Regions from separate parts of the Agromyces sp. NPDC060279 genome, predicted to be linked through region 2. Evidence: predicted binding sites of a transcription regulator. Region 2 holds the regulator's gene; each other region holds the start of a gene.
The links. The regulator LexA, encoded in region 2, represses DNA repair genes until DNA is damaged. The targets are predictions, from matches to a motif close to TCGAACANNTGTTCGA.
Positions count from the first base shown of each region.

Region 1: the regulator LexA is predicted to act here: its motif matches at 1,635-1,650, upstream of ACFWE1_RS03485 (Rv2578c family radical SAM protein).
Region 3: the regulator LexA is predicted to act here: its motif matches at 2,434-2,449, upstream of ACFWE1_RS15095 (DUF222 domain-containing protein).

Region 1 is NZ_JBHXBK010000001.1:742,358-747,572, forward strand. It holds gene ACFWE1_RS03480 (ATP-binding protein) at 1-398, opposite strand, end outside; gene ACFWE1_RS03485 (Rv2578c family radical SAM protein) at 496-1,626, opposite strand; gene ACFWE1_RS03490 (ABC-F family ATP-binding cassette domain-containing protein) at 1,743-3,428, opposite strand; gene ACFWE1_RS03495 (malate:quinone oxidoreductase) at 3,744-5,215, opposite strand, start outside.
Region 2 is NZ_JBHXBK010000002.1:475,094-480,308, forward strand. It holds gene ACFWE1_RS10905 (methylenetetrahydrofolate reductase) at 1-99, shown strand, start outside; gene metE (5-methyltetrahydropteroyltriglutamate--homocysteine S-methyltransferase) at 206-2,539, shown strand; gene lexA (transcriptional repressor LexA) at 2,620-3,309, opposite strand; gene ACFWE1_RS10920 (LysM peptidoglycan-binding domain-containing protein) at 3,565-3,930, shown strand; gene ACFWE1_RS10925 (histidinol-phosphate transaminase) at 3,991-5,091, shown strand; gene hisB (imidazoleglycerol-phosphate dehydratase HisB) at 5,094-5,215, shown strand, end outside.
Region 3 is NZ_JBHXBK010000006.1:98,708-103,922, reverse strand. It holds gene ACFWE1_RS15105 (helix-turn-helix domain-containing protein) at 1-65, opposite strand, end outside; gene ACFWE1_RS15100 (cysteine hydrolase family protein) at 292-879, opposite strand; gene ACFWE1_RS15095 (DUF222 domain-containing protein) at 876-2,402, opposite strand; gene ACFWE1_RS15090 (winged helix-turn-helix transcriptional regulator) at 2,587-2,967, opposite strand; gene ACFWE1_RS15085 (NAD-dependent epimerase/dehydratase family protein) at 3,204-4,121, shown strand; gene ACFWE1_RS15080 (GNAT family N-acetyltransferase) at 4,225-4,869, shown strand; gene ACFWE1_RS15075 (hypothetical protein) at 4,995-5,215, shown strand, end outside.

The DNA of each region.
Region 1 (5,215 bases), on a different contig from region 2:
GCACCGGCCCAGCCGATCGCCCACCAGGTGCCGCTGGCCGCCCCGCCGATGAGCACGAGGGCGACCCTCGGGAGCGCCGAGATGCTGTTGTTCGTCGTCTCGAAGGCGCCCGAGCCGCTCAGGATCGGCACGAGCAGGAACACGCTCGCCGTGCCGACTGCGAGCGCGAGGAGCGCGGTGAAGAGGTTCGGCCGCACGGCGTGCACCGCGAGCGCGGCGGCCTGCGCGGCGACGAGCCCCGCGCCGATCCAGCCGTTCGTCGCGCCCAGGTACAACCCGGCGAGGATGCCGATGGCGATGCCCACGGACAGGCAGACGAAGGCGGCGGCATGGCCTGCGTTGATGAGCGCCCGATGTTCGGCCGCGCGCGTCAATGGTGCGGGCAAGCCATGGGTCATCGCCGCACCTCCCGAACGCACCGCCGAGCGCAGGGAAAATCGACGGGCTGCAGCGAGAGTACCGCAGGGCGCGGGCGCGATGTCGCGCATCCGGGGCTCAGAACAGCGTGTCGCCGAGCGGAGTCGGAAGCGCCGCCGCGCCGCCCGCCGACGAGGCTCCGGCGAACTGCGGACCGGCGAAGCGACCGGGCACGCCGTGCCCGGCGGCGGCGGACGCAGAACGAGCCGCCGCCAAGGCGGAGGAGCGCACGCCCCCGGTGACCGGGTCTTCGCTGCCGTAGCGCAATCCGTGCGCGCGGATCATCGGCCTGATGCGCGCCGTGAGCCACTGCCGGTACGCCTTCGGCGCGTAGCTGTTCGTGCCGTAGTACATCGAACGGTACTTCGGCACGAGCTCGGGGTGGTGCGCCTCGAGCCACTGCATGAACCAGGGCTTGACTCCGGGCCGGAGGTGCAGCGCCCCGTGCAGTACCGAGGTGGCCCCGGCCGCCTTGATCTGCCGCAGCGCCTCGTCGAGGTGGGCCCGGGTGTCGGTGAGGTCGGGCAGGATCGGCATGAGGAACACGGTGCAGTCGAAGCCCGCCTCGCGGATCGCCGTGACCGTGGCCAGCCTCGCCTTCGTGCTGGGTGTGCCGGGCTCGACGGCCTGCTGCAGCTCGTGGTCGTACACGGCGATCGACATCGCGAGGTCGACGGGGACCCGTTCGGCGGCGCGGGCGAGCAGCGGCAGATCGCGGCGCAGCAGCGTGCCCTTCGTCAGCACGCTGATCGGGGTGCCGCTGTCGGCGAGCGCCTCGATGATGCCCGGCATGAGCTCGTAGCGCCCCTCGGCCCGTTGATAGGGATCGGTGTTCGTGCCGAGGGCGACCGGCTCGTGCCGCCAGGAGGGCCGCGCCAGCTCTTTGCGCAGCACCTCGGCGACGTTCACCTTGACGACGATCTGCCGGTCGAAGTCGTCGCCGGCGTCGAGATCGAGGTAGGTGTGCGTCGGCCTCGCGAAGCAGTAGACGCACGCGTGCGAGCAGCCGCGGTAGGGATTGATGGTCCACCCGAACGGCATCGACGACGACCCCGGCACCTTGTTCAGCGCGGACTTCGCGAGCACCTCGTGGAAGGTCACCCCCGCGAACTCGGGCGTCTGCACCGATCGCACGAGGCTGCTCAGTTTGGCGAGCCCCGGCAGCGTCGAGCCCTGCTCGACCTCGAGTTCCTGCCCGCTCCACCGCATGCTCATATTCGAACATACCTTCGATACATCCGCAACCCGCCCACCCAACCCAGGGTTGCCCGACTTTCATGAAAGTCGGGCAACCCTGGGGTGGAGGCGGGTGGGGCGCCGCGCCGTCAGGCGGCGGTGCGGGCGAGCGGGCGGCCGGCGGCGAGCCGCAGCTCCTCCCCCGCCCAGCGCCGGCGCATCCAGCGGTCATGGCTCGCGATGAGCACGGCCCCCGGATACCCGCCGAGCGCCGCCTCGAGTTCCGTCGCGAGCGCGAGCGAGAGGTGGTTCGTCGGCTCGTCGAGCAGGAACACGTGCGGCGGCTTCGCGATCACGAGGGCGAGCGCGAGCCGCCGCTGCTGCCCGACGGACAGGCCGCCGAGCGGACGGTCCAGGTCCCGCCTGGGCATGAGACCGAGGCTCGGCAGCGGCACGAGCGCCGCGCGCTGCTCCCCCAGCACCCGCTCGTAGAGCGCCCGCGGCGAGGCATCCGGGTCCTCGAAACGGACGTCCTGCTCGAGGAGTCCGACCCGGAGCCCACGGCGACGGCGCACCGTGCCGGCGTCCGGTGCGATGCGACCGGCGAGCAGGCCGAGCAGCGTCGACTTGCCGGCGCCGTTCGCCCCGGTGATCAGCACCCGGTCGAGCGCCTCCACCCGGAAGGTCTCGAGCCGCAGCCGCTCGCCGACCGCCGCCCCGGCGAGCTGGATGAGCGGTCCGCCCTCCTCGCCGAGCGCCTGGGCTCCGGTCGGGATGCCGGTGAACTCCAGCGCGGCGGGCGGCTTGCGCAGCTGCTCGCGCTCGAGCGTCTCGAGCCGGAGCTCCGCATTGTGCACCCGCCGCGCGATCGCCTGATCGGTGCGCCCCTGCTTGAACTTGGTGATGAACTTGTCGTTGTCGCTCGGGCCCCTCCGGTGCGACACGTTCCGCGCGGTCTCGCGCACGGCCTCGCGGAGCGCCCGCAGCTCGCCCTGCTCCGCCTCGTACTGCCGCTGCCAACGCGCTCGCGCGTCGGCCTTGGCCTCGAGGTACTCGCTGAACGAGCCGCCGAAGACCGTGCCGCCCGAGGCATCGAGCGGCACGCCGGCGGCGGACTGCGCCGGGTCGAGGTCGAGCAGGCCCGTCGCGACCCGGTCGAGGAACTCCCGGTCGTGGCTGGCGAAGACGACCGGGCCCCGCCAGGCACGCAGGCGCGCCTCCAGGAACTCGGCCGCGGCGTCGTCGAGGTGGTTCGTCGGCTCGTCGAGCAGCAGCGCGTCGGGTGCGCCGAGCAGCAGCGCCGCGAGGGCGAAGCGGCTGCGCTGCCCTCCCGACATCTCGCCGATGCGGCGGTCGAGGCCGATGCCGGACACGCCGAGCCCGTCGAGGAGCTCGTCGCGCCGGGCCTCGACCGACCAGACCTCGGCCCGTTCGGCCGCATCGAGCGCGGCGGCGTAGCGCTCCTCGGCCTCCGGCGTGGCCTCGACGAGCGCCGCGGCCGCGGCATCCAGCTCGCGCTCGATGCCGCGCACCTCGGCGATGCGCGCCTCGATGACGTCGTCGATGCGCTCGTCGTCGGCGAAGGGCAGCTCCTGCAGGAGGAGCCCGATCCGGGCCGGGCGGGTGAGTCGGCCGTCGGCCTGCAGCCGCGCGGGCGCCTCGCCGGCGAGCACCCGCAGCAGGGCGGACTTGCCGACGCCGTTCTCGCCGATGAGGCCGAGCCGCTGCCCGGGAGAGACGGTGAAGTCGAGATCGCGCAGCACGTCGCGATCCGCGTAGCCGGCCGAGAGGTGCTCGGCGCGGAGATAGGAGTTGGTGGAGTGATGGACGGTCAAGGGGGACCCCCGTTCGCGAAGATGCCCGGGGTCGCCGCTGACGCGGCGGCGACACCGCACGCGCGTCGGCGCGGTGCGGCGATCGGCGCGGTGCGGACGCGTCGACCCCGGGACGAAGGGATGACTCCCGCCGGGCATCTGCCGAGACAGTGGGGGTGCGCGAGACGCTGTCGCGATCAACGAAAAGAGCACACCCGATGTCGACGGCGCCTCAGGCGCGGGACGAAGGGATGTGCTCAGATCATTGCGGGTCGAGGCTAGCAGGCTCGACCCGCACGGCGCAAGACGCAGTCGGGGTGGCGGGCGCGGCGACGCTCAGGCGCTGAGGTGCAGCGCCTTCGCCGTCGCCGCGAGGCTGGCGGCGGCGACCTCGGGGTCGTCCGACAGCCGGGTGCCGTAGCTCGGCACCATCTCGCGGATCTTCGGCTCCCACTCGGCCATGCGCTCGGGGAAGCAGCGCCCGAGCAGGTCGAGCATGATCGGCGCGGCGGTCGAGGCGCCGGGCGAGGCGCCGAGCAGGCCGGCGATCGTGCCGTCGGCGCCCGTGATGACCTCGGTGCCGAACTGCAGCACGCCGCCCTTCGCGCCGTCCTTCTTCATGACCTGCACGCGCTGACCGGCCGTGATGAGCTCCCAGTCGCCCGTCTTCGCGGTCGGCATGAACTCGCGCAGCGCCTGCATCTTCTTCTCGCGGTTGGCGAGTAGCTCGCCGACGAGGTACTTCACGAGATCGAAGTTGCGTGCGGCGACCTGCAGCATCGGCCACAGGTTGTGCAGCCGCACCGAGAAGGGCAGGTCGAACCAGGTCGAGGTCTTCAGGAACTTCGGCGTGAAGCCGGCGTAGGGGCCGAACAGCAGCGCCGTCTCGCCGTCGACGACGCGGGTGTCGAGGTGCGGCACCGACATCGGCGGGGCGCCGACCGCGGCCTTGCCGTAGACCTTGGCCTGGTGCTGCGCGACGATCTTGGGATCGGTGGTGCGCAGGAACTGGCCGGAGATGGGGAAGCCGCCGAAGCCCTTGATCTCGGGGATGCCGGAGTGCTGCAGCAGCGCGAGCGCGCCGCCGCCGGCTCCGACGAAGACGAAGCGGGCGTTGACGGTCTTCGGGGTGCCGCCGACGAGGTGGCGGAGCTTCAGGTGCCAGCTGCCGTCCTTGCGGCGCTTCAGCCGGGTGACCTGGTGGTTCACGTTGACCTCGCCGCCGCGGCGCTCGAGGTCGTCGAAGAGGTAGCGGGTCAGGGCGCCGAAGTCGACGTCGGTGCCGGCGGCGATGCGCGTCGCGGCGACCTTCTGCTTCGGGTTGCGCTTCTTCGCGAGCAGCGGGGTCCACTCGGCGATGCGCTCGAGGTCCTCGGTGTACTCCAGGTCGGCGAACAGCGGCTGGTCGGCGAGTGCGGCGACGCGCTTGCGCAGGTACTCGATGTTCGCCGCCCCGTGCACGAAGGTCATGTGCGGGGTCGAGTTGATGAAGTTGTGCGGCTCGGGCAGCTCGCCCTGCTCGACGAGGTGGGCCCAGTACTGCCGGCTGATCTGGAACTGCTCGTTGATGGAGACGGCCTTCTCGGCCGTGACCGTGCCGTCGGCCGCCTCGGGCATGTAGTTCAGCTCGCAGAGCGCCGCATGGCCGGTGCCCGCGTTGTTCCACGCGTTGGAGGACTCTTGCGCGACCTCGCCGAGGCGTTCGTACACGCGGATGCTCCAGTCCGGCTGGAGCCGGGAGATGAGGGAGCCGAGCGTCGCGCTCATGATGCCCCCGCCGATGAGCACGACGTCGACGGTTTCCTCTG
Region 2 (5,215 bases):
GGGGCGCCCGGCCTCCACCTCTACACCTACAACCGGCACGAGACGGTGCGCTCGGTGCTCGAACGGATCGGCATCCACTCGGCCACGACGCACGGCTGAGCCCGAACGAAGACCCGGCCCGAGGCATCCCGCCCCGGGTCTCCCCGGCGACCCGCGATCCCGCGGTGCTTCGTCGACCCCGCAGCACGACGAAAGGACCCAGCACATGACCGCACCCGCCTTCCCCGCGGGCACGATCCTCGGCTACCCGCGGATCGGCCGCCGCCGCGAGCTGAAGCGCGCCGTGGAGGCCTACTGGGCCGGACGCATCGACCGCGCCGAGCTCGAGCGGCGGACCGCCGAGCTGCGGTCGGCGACCCGCGCCCGGCTCGTCGAGCTCGGGCTCGGCGGTGACGACTCGGCCATCCCCGACTCCTTCGCCGTGTACGACCAGGTGCTCGACACCGCCCTCGCCGTCGGCGCGGTGCCCGAGCGCTTCGGGCACCTCCGCGCGGCCGACGGCTCCGTCGACGTCGACGGCGAGTTCGTGCTCGCCCGCGGCGAGGTGGGGCAGCCGCCGCTCGAGATGACGAAGTGGTTCGACACGAACTACCACTACCTCGTGCCCGAGATCGCCCCGGGAACGGCGTTCGGCACCCACCCGGAGCGGCTCGTGACGCGCTTCGCGGAGGCGCTCGGGGAGGGCGTGCTGACCCGCCCGGTGCTCGTCGGACCGGTGACGCTGCTCGCGCTCGCGAAGCCGGCCGCGGAGGCGCCGGAGGGCTTCCGGCCGCTCGATGAGCTGGAGCGGCTGCTCCCCGTGTACGCCGAACTCCTGGCGCGCCTCGCCGAGGCGGGCGCCGCGTGGGTGCAGCTCGACGAGCCGGCCCTCGCGAGCGAGAGCCTCGACGAGAGTCCGGCGCGTCTGCGCGAGGCAGCGGCGCGAGCGTACGCCGTGCTCGGGGCCGCGGCGCGGCGCCCGGCGCTCTTCGTCGCGACCCCGTACGGGGGAATCGGCGACGGACTCGCCGTGCTCGCCGCGACGCCCGTCGAAGCGATCGGTCTCGACGTCGTGCGCGGCGAGCTCCCGAGCGCACTCGACGGGGCCACGCGGGCCGCCCTGGCGGACAAGACGCTCGTCGCGGGCGTCGTCGACGGGCGGAACATCTGGCGGGGCGACCTCGCGGCGGCCTTCGATCGCGCCGCGGCGCTCGACGGGCTCGCCGGCTCGCTCGCGATCTCGACCTCCACCTCGCTCCAGCACGTGCCGCACGACCTCGCGGACGAGCAGCGGCTCGACCCGCGGCTCGTGAGCTGGCTCGCCTTCGCCGATCAGAAGGTCGCCCAGGTCGCGACGCTCGCGCGCGGGCTCGCGGACGGGCGGCAGGCGATCGAGACGGAGCTCGCGGAGGCCTCGGCCGCCCTCGTCGACCGCGCCGGCGCGCCCGGGGTGCGGGTACCGGCGGTGCGCGCGCGGCTCGCCGCCCTCTCCGACGGCGACTTCGCCCGCGTCGACTACGACGCCCGCGTCGAGGCGCAGCGCGACCTCGGGCTGCCGGAGCTGCCGACGACGACGATCGGCTCCTTCCCGCAGACGGGCGAGCTCCGTCGGGCGCGGGCCGCGCTCGCCGGCGGCGAGCTCGACGAGGCGGGCTACCGCACGCTCATCGAGCAGGAGATCGAGCGGGTGGTGCGCCTGCAGGAGGAGCTCGGCCTCGACGTGCTCGTGCACGGCGAGCCGGAGCGCAACGACATGGTGCAGTACTTCGCCGAGCTGCTCGACGGCTTCGCGGTGACCGAGCACGGCTGGGTGCAGTCGTACGGTTCGCGCTGCACGCGGCCCTCGATCCTCTGGGGCGACGTCTCCCGCCCCGCACCGATGACCGTGGGCTGGTCGGCCTACGCCCAGTCGCTCACCGAACGGCACCTGAAGGGGATGCTGACGGGGCCCGTCACGATCCTGGCCTGGTCGTTCGTGCGCGACGATCAGCCGCTCGGCGACACCGCCCGCCAGGTGGGACTCGCGCTCCGCGACGAGGTCGCGGACCTGGAGGCCGCCGGCATCCGGATCATCCAGGTCGACGAGCCCGCGCTTCGGGAGCTGCTGCCGCTGCGCCGCGCGGAGCAGCCCGCGTACCTCGACTGGTCGGTCGGGGCGTTCCGGCTTGCGACGGGCGGGGCCGCGCCGGCGACGCAGGTGCACACCCACCTCTGCTACTCCGAGTTCGGCGTCGTCATCGACGCCATCCGGGGCCTGGATGCCGATGTCACGAGCATCGAGGCCGCGCGCAGCCGGATGGAGGTGGTCGAGGACCTCGGCCGCAGCGGCTTCGACCACGGGGTCGGCCCCGGCGTGTACGACATCCACTCGCCCCGGGTGCCCGGCGAGGACGAGGTCCGCGAGCTCCTGGAGCGCGCGGTCGCGGAGGTGCCGGCGTCGCGGCTCTGGGTGAACCCGGACTGCGGCCTGAAGACGCGCGGCTACGACGAGACCGTCGCCTCGCTCGCCAACCTCGTCGGCGCGGCGCGTTCGGTGCGGGAGTCGCTCGCCCGAGCCTGAGCGGGTCCGCCCGTCGGGCGTGAGACGAGGAACGGCCCGGGATGCCTCGCATCCCGGGCCGTTCCGCGTGCCTGGCGGCGTCAGACCGCGCGGAGCACCGCGACGACCTTGCCGAGCACCTCGGCGTCGTCGCCCAGGATCGGCTCGAAGGCGCTGTTGCGGGGGAGGAGCCAGGTGTGGCCGTCGCGCTGCCGGAAGACCTTCACCGTCGCCTCCTCGTCGAGCATGGCCGCGACGATCTCACCGTTCTCCGCGGTGCGCTGCGAACGCACGACGACCCAGTCGCCGTCGCAGATGGCCGCGTCGACCATGGAGTCGCCGACGACCTTCAGCATGAACAGCTCGCCCTTGCCCACGAGCTGACGGGGGAGCGGGAAGACCTCGTCGATCTGCTGCTCGGCGGTGATCGGGATGCCGGCGGCGATCCGGCCGACGAGCGGCACCATCGCCGCGTCGCCGACGGGGATCGGCTCGCCCTCGCTCGGCTGGCGTTCGTCGCTGCCGGGGAGCTCGATCAGCACCTCGAGCGCGCGGGGACGGTTCGGGTCGCGGCGCAGGTAGCCGGCCAGTTCGAGCTGGTTCAGCTGGTGGGTGACGCTCGAAAGCGAGGACAGGCCCACGGCGTCGCCGATCTCGCGCATGCTCGGCGGATAGCCCCGCGTCGCGACGGAGCGCTGGATGACCTCGAGGATCGAGATCTGCTTCGCGCTCAGGCTCTTGCGGCGGCGCGCACGTGCGGCCGGTTTGCTGCCCTCGGTCTCGGTGCTCACGTGCTGACGCCCCTCGTCGGCGGTCTTGCGACCGGAATGTCGGTGGTCCCTGATGGACTCTGTTCTGACATTCGAAACTGTATCCGCGCAACGCGGGTGCGGCAAACATTCCTTCGAGTGTGTCGCGAATCCGAGGCGGCGCAATGTTCGAAGAACGGCTTGCAGATTCGAACAATCGAAGATAGATTCGGAACACAGCTTCGCATCCGGCCCTCCCGGCCGAGGGCCGGGTGCGATTCTCCTGGAGGTGTTGAGATGAGCGCAGTGATCGCAAGCGGTGCCGAGTTCACCGCGAACGGCTTCGCAGGTGCCCGCACGCGGCTTCGACTGACCCGACGCGGTCGGGTCGTGTTCACGTCCCTCGGGGCGCTCCCGCTCGTCATCTGGGCGGCGCTGAGCGTGCTCGGCGCAGGAGTCGCAGCGGCCGACGACGCCGTCGGCCCGGGCGCGAGCTTCGAATACGTCACGGTCGGCGCCGGCGACACCCTGTGGGAGATCGCCGAGGCGACCGACCCCGGGGCCGATCCTCGCGTGGTCATCGACGACATCATCCGGTTGAACGGGCTCGACTCCTCGGTGGTCGAGCCGGGCCAGCGCCTGGCGCTTCCCGCCGCGAACTGAGCGCTCCGGCACCGCCGCACCACGGCGTCACAGGGTGCCGCGCATCACTAGCATGAAGTGGTGACGAGCTTCGAAGATCTGCCCATCCGCGATGACCTCAGAGGGCGTTCGCCCTACGGAGCGCCGCAGAAGGTCGTTCCGGTCGCGCTCAACGTGAACGAGAACACGCACCCGATTCCCGAGGATGTGGCGCACGACATCGTCGCGCGAGTTGCGGCGGCCATCCTCCAGCTGAACCGGTACCCCGACCGGGAGTTCACGGAACTGCGCGAGGCGTTCGCCCGCTATCTCGGACACGGGCTCACGCCCGAGCAGATCTGGGCGGCGAACGGCTCGAACGAAGTGCTGCAGCACCTGCTGCAGGCGTTCGGCGGCCCCGGGCGCCGGGCGCTCGGCTTTTCGCCCACCTATTCGATGTACTCGCTGCTCGCCTCCGGCACCGGCACGGAGTGGGTCGACGCCCCGCGCGACGCCGACTACGAGTTGAGCGCCGAGACGGCCGTCGCGGCCATCGAGCAGCACGACCCCGACGTCGTCTTCCTCTGCGCGCCGAACAACCCCACCGGCACTCCGGTCTCGCTCGACACGATCCGCGCGGTCGCCGATGCCGCCCGCGGCATCGTGATCGTCGACGAGGCCTACTTCGAGTTCGCCGACCCCGGCACGCCGAGCGCCCTCGAGCTCCTCGAGGGCCGGCCGCGCCTCGTCGTCTCGCGCACCATGAGCAAGGCCTTCGCCTTCGCGGGCGCGCGGGTCGGCTACCTCGCCGCCGACCCGGCGCTGATCGACGCCCTCCGTCTCGTGCGGCTCCCGTACCATCTCTCCGCCCTCACCCAGGCCGCGGCCCTCGCCGCCCTCGCGCACAGCGGCGAGATGCTCGCGATGGTCGACGAGATCCGCGGCCAGCGCGACCGCATCGTGCGCGAGCTCGGCCGGCTCGGCTTCCGCGCCTACCGGAGCGGATCGAACTTCGTGCTGTTCGGCGGCGTCGACGAGCCGGCGGCGCTCTGGCAGGCGCTCCTCGAGCGGGGCGTCCTGATCCGCGACATCGGCCTGCCCGGCAGCCTCCGGGTGAGCGCGGGCACGGAGGCGGAGACGACCGCGTTCCTCGAGGCGATCGCGCTGTTCGCGCCGAGCGCCGCGAATAGGATCGGAGCATGACCATGGCGAACCAGCACCGCACGGCCCGCGTCCAGCGCGAGACGAGCGAGTCGAGCATCGACCTCTCCATCGATCTCGACGGTACCGGCACGAGCGACATCGAGACGGGCGTCCCGTTCTACGA
Region 3 (5,215 bases), on a different contig from region 2:
CCATCGGCGGCTGCGGTGGCGGCAGCGGTGCCCGGCTCGGGCGGGGTTCGATCGACGGCGATCATGTCAACGATGGTCACATGCGATGGCGGATGCCGCAAACGGAACTTCTGCAAGAATTCTGGCCTCGTGGGGCGGTGGTGCGGGTTCTCAGGGGTGATTGGGGCGAATTCGCGGGCAATGGAGTGAAGAAGCTGCGAAGTGCTGAAGCCGTGGAGTGCGGCCGTGCCGAGTGGGCGCGCGGGCGCGCGGGCGCGGGTTCGCGGGCTCGCGGGCTCGCGGGCTCGCGGTTCAGCTCCCGATCAGGAGCTCCTCGGCACTCGTGATCTCCGCATAGCTGTCGCCGAGCGCGGCCATGAACGCGGCGTGCACCTGGGCGGCGGGCACGGTCACGCCGTCGAAGCTGAGGTCGGGTGCCGCGCAGGCATCGTGCACGACGGTGACCTGGAAGCCCAGGTCGGCCGCGGCCCGGACGGTGGCATCGACGCACATGCTCGACATCATGCCCATGACGACGAGCTGGGGCGCTCCCTCGGCGGCCTCGGCGGCCTCTGCGGCGGTCGCCGCGTGCTGCTCGCGAAGCACGCCTTCGAGCCCGGTGCCGAGGAACGCGTTCGGAAGCGCCTTCGTGAGCAGCGTCTCGTCGTCGCGCGGTGCCACACTCGGGTGGATCTCAACGCCCGGGGTGCCCGGCTGGAAGAACGCCGCATCCGGAGCATCCCAGATGTGTTGGATGTGCACCACCGGCTCGCCGCGCTCGCGCCACGCGGCGAGCACCTCCGCAGCCCGGTCGGCTGCGGCCTCGGGCCCGACCAGCGGGTGCCGGCCGCCGGGGAAGTAGTCCTGCTGGATGTCGATGATGAGCAACGTGCGGGTCATGCGCTCACGCTAGCTGGAGGTTGCGGCGTCGCGGGTGCGCTTGGCGAACTTCGGCGGGGCGCGCCGCGGGAAGCACCGGGGGCGCGCCGGCGCTTCGCGAATCGTTCGGCGATCCGCCTCTCGCTCGCGAGATTTCCCGGACGGGGAACCTGCTGCGGATCGAGATGCGCCGGCGGGACGAACCAACTGCGGTCGTCGTGCACGTGGATGCGCCAGCCGTCGCGGTGGACCCGATGGTGGTGGTGGCTGCACAGCATGATGCCGTTGCCGGTATCGGTGCGCCCCTCGTCGCGCTGCCACCACGCGATGTGGTGCGCCTCGGCGTAGCCCGGCGGCCTGAGGCATCCCGGCCAGGCGCAGCCGCCGTCGCGGTCGACGAGGACGAGTTTCTGCTCAGTGCTGAAGAGTCGGGCCGCGCGGCCCAGATCGAGTCGTGCGCGGCCCTCGCCGAGGAGGAGCGGGCTGATGCCCGCGCTCAGGGCCAGAGCCCGGGCGGTCGCGATCGAGACCGGCTGATCGATGCCGTCGATCGTCGCGTGCCCCTCGCCGGTGGTCAGCGCTTCGGCGTCGACCCTGGCGACGACGGTCACGCGACGCAGCGCGGTCGGCGCGTCGCCGCAGCCGAGGGCGTGCCGGGCGAGATCGGCGAGCGCGTCGGCGTTGAGCTGCGCGATCGAGCGGTCTTCGCGGAACAGCGGGTCGACGGAGGCGCGGCCAACGGGGTCGTGACCGCTGCCGCGGGCCTCGGTGCGGTTGCCGCCTCGCCCGGCGCGCAGTGCGGCGCCGACGAGCGCATCGACCGCGGTCTTGATCGCGGCTCCGCTCTCGGGGTCGAACGCCCCGCGCACGAGCACCATGCCGAAACGGTCTTCGCGGATCGAGAGCGAGCGTCGAGCGCGCAGCTCGTCTTCGCGCGGCTGCACTCCGTCGGGGTCGAGGTGCGCCTCGAGTCGCTTGATGAGGGCGTGCAGGCCGTCGATGCCGACGACGGGCGCACGCTCGACGAGCAGGGTTTCGGCGGACGCCATCGCCTCGGGCTCGCATCGGAGGGCGATGCGATCGAGGAATCGGACGATGACGCCGGCCGCATCCACGCAGAGTTCGCCGCGGTGCATCGCCGCAGCGACGAGCGGGCGCTTCGCCGGGAGCTCCTCGTCGAAGAAGCTGCGCCTGGCGGAGATGGCCCGACCGACCTCGATGAGGCGGACCGCGTCGATGCTTCGGCCTCCGCCGGCGGCAGTGAGGAGCTTGGCGGCGTTCGGGAACCCGTGCTCGCGGGCGAGGTCGGCGTCGACCTCTCCGCACGAACGGTCGGCGAGCTCGGCCGCGCACCGAGCCTGCAGGGCCTCGAGGGCGCGCGCCGCTCTGGCGAGTGCTTCGACCGTGCGGACCAGCCCCGCTCCGCTCATCGCGTGCACTTCGGCGTCGACGCCGTTCGCCGCCCCGGCCAGCGCGCCGACCCAGGTCGCGACCGCGTCGGCGGCGGCGTCGGCGAAGGGGGTGACGGCGGTCGTGGAGTGCATGCCCCTATTGTGGCCCGATTCCGCAGTTAATTCGAAGAAATGTTCGACTTGTGGATAAACTCCGAACGCGGTCGCTGCGCTCGAGTACGCTCTGGATTACTCGGCAAGGCGGAGCATCGAGGTGACGTCGAATCGACGAGTGGCCAGAGGCTGAGGGCTGGAAGAGAAGGAGTGAAATTCGAACTTATGTACGAATTGTTGAGACGCGGTGTGACTGCCGCTCGGCGTCAGCTGCTCGATCGCGAGCCGCGAGCACTTCGGGGACATGCGCCTCCGCCCACTCGCGCATCGCCCGAATCGGGTCGAGCAGGGAGGTGCCGAGCTCCGTGAGCGAGTACTCGACTCGCGGGGGAGAATCGCGGAACGCTCGGCGCACGATCAGGCCGTCAGCCTCGAGCGCGCGCAGCGTCTCGGTGAGCACCTTCGGAGTGACACGGCCGACCCGCTCGCGGAGCTCGCCGAAGCGCAAGGTGCCGCCCCGTTCGAGCGCGAGCAGCACGAACATGGTCCAACGCTCGCCGATCCGCTCGAACACCACTCGGCTCGGGCAGTCCGGGGCGAGCACGTCGCGCGGCTCCTCGGAGGCGGGAGCAGAGGCGGCGGCAGAGTCAGAGGCGGAGGCAGAGGCAGAGGCGCCGGAGGCGGAGACGTACGCAGAGGCAGAGACCGTGGCGGAGGCAGCACCGGCGGCGGCAGGGTGTGCGTTCGGTTGAGGCATGGGCGGCGTCCCGTCCGGCGTCGTGGTTTCCCCGAGGGAAGTTCCGTTGAAGTAACCGGCGGTGCATCCATAGCGTTGCCGACATGAGAATCCTACTGACCGGGGCAACCGGGACCATCGGCTCGGCGGTGCTCGACGAGCTCGTCGAGGCTGGACACGAGGTGCGAGCGATCGTCCGGAGCGAGCAGTCGGCTCGGGCGGTCGCAGCACGAGGCGCCGTCGCTCGGCTCGGTGAGGTGACGGACGCCAGCTGGTTCGGCGCCGAGCTCGCCGAGGCCGACGCCGCGATCCACACCGCCGCGCCGGCGAGTGGCGCGGCCGAGTTCGACGCTGCCGTGCTCGAGGCCGTCGGGGCCGAGTTCGCGGCGACCGGGCGGCGATTCGTGCACACGAGCGGGATCTGGGAGTACGGTTCGGGTGCGACCCTGCAGGACGACGGACCGCTCGACCCGCCGGAGATCGTGGCGTGGCGGGTGCCCCTCGAAGAGCGGCTCCTCGCGGGACCCGTCTCCGCGACGATCATCGCACCGGGCGTCGTCTACGGCGCCGGAGGGATTCCCGAACTGCTCACGACGCCGGGGCCGGATGGACGGGTCCGGCTCGTGGGCGACGGTCGACAGCACTGGAGCCTCGTGCACCGGGGCGACCTGGCGCGGCTCTACCGCATCGCCGTCGAGCACCCGCAGGAGCAGGGACGGCTCATCGCGGTCGACGGCCGGCCGCAGACCGTGCGGGCGATCGGCGAAGCGACCGTTGCCGCGGGGCGGGCGACCGCCCTGGTCGAGGAGTCGGTCGAGGAGACGCGCGCACGGCTCGGCACCCCCTTCGCCGACGCCCTGCTGCTCGACCAGCGCGCGCTCGGCGAGAAGGCGCGTGCGCTCGGCTGGCAGCCCGCGCACCGCAGCGTGCTCGAGGAGGTGTTCGGCGACGAAGCCTGGGAACGACGAACCGGGAACGACGAACCGGTGATGACGAAGCCAGGTGACGCCGGAGCTCAGTGACGAGGAGGCTCAGTGACGAGGAGGCTCAGTGACGAGGAGGCTCAGCACGACGAAGCGCCATGCAGGCGCCGCTCGCCCGGCACCCCGCCGGTATCGTCGACGGATGGAACTCCTCGACGTCTGGCCCGTCTTCCGGCTCCGGCTGCGCACGCCGCGGCTCGAGTTGCGACCGGTGCGGGACGCCGATCTCCCGGGCCTCGCCCAGGCGGCACTCGACGGGGTCCATGACTCGGAGCGCACCCCGTTCGGCATCCCGTGGACCGACGCGCCGCGCGAGGAGCTGCTGCCGAATCTCGCGCGGTTCGTCTGGCGCGAGCGCGCGGGCGTCGCCCCCGACGAGTGGAACCTCCTCTTCGCGGTGCTCGAGGACGGCCGCCCGATCGGTGTGCAGGACCTGCGGGTGGCGGACTTCGCCGCGCTGCGCACGGTGTCGAGCGGGTCGTGGTTGACCCGCTCCCGGCAGGGCGTGGGGCTCGGCACCGAGATGCGCGCGGCCCTGCTCATGTTCGCGTTCGACCACCTCGGCGCGACGGTCGCTGAGTCGGAGGCGTACGAGTGGAACTCGCCCTCGCTCGCCGTCTCGAGGAAGCTCGGCTACCGCGAGAACGGCGTCACGCGGCGCTCGCCGAAGCCTGGTGTGGTGGAGGACGAGGTGCGGCTGCGGCTGGAGGCCTCCGAGTTCCGGCGTCCCGAGTGGGAGCTCGAGGTGCACGGACTCGAAGCGGCGCGCCCGTTCCTGCTGGCGTGAGCCCCGGACGCCCGGGTACGAGACCGGTGGGCACCCCTCCCCATTTGGGGGGAGCGCGCTCTGCTGCTTGGATGGTCCGCGGGGGACCGGGACCGACCCGGGAACCGGAGGGAACCAGAACCATCATGACCGCAACCCGTAAGATCGCCGCCGTCTCGTTCGCCGCGATGGCCCTGCTGCTCGCCGGCTGCGCCTCAGGCGGCAACGCCGAGGGCACCGCCGCGAAGGCAGAGAAGCAGGCCGAGGCGCCCGCGGCCGAGCAGACCAAGCAGGAGGCGTGCACCGACGTGCAGACCGCGCTGCAGGAGCTCTCGAGCCTGAGCTCGGTCGACTCCAGCGACCCCGC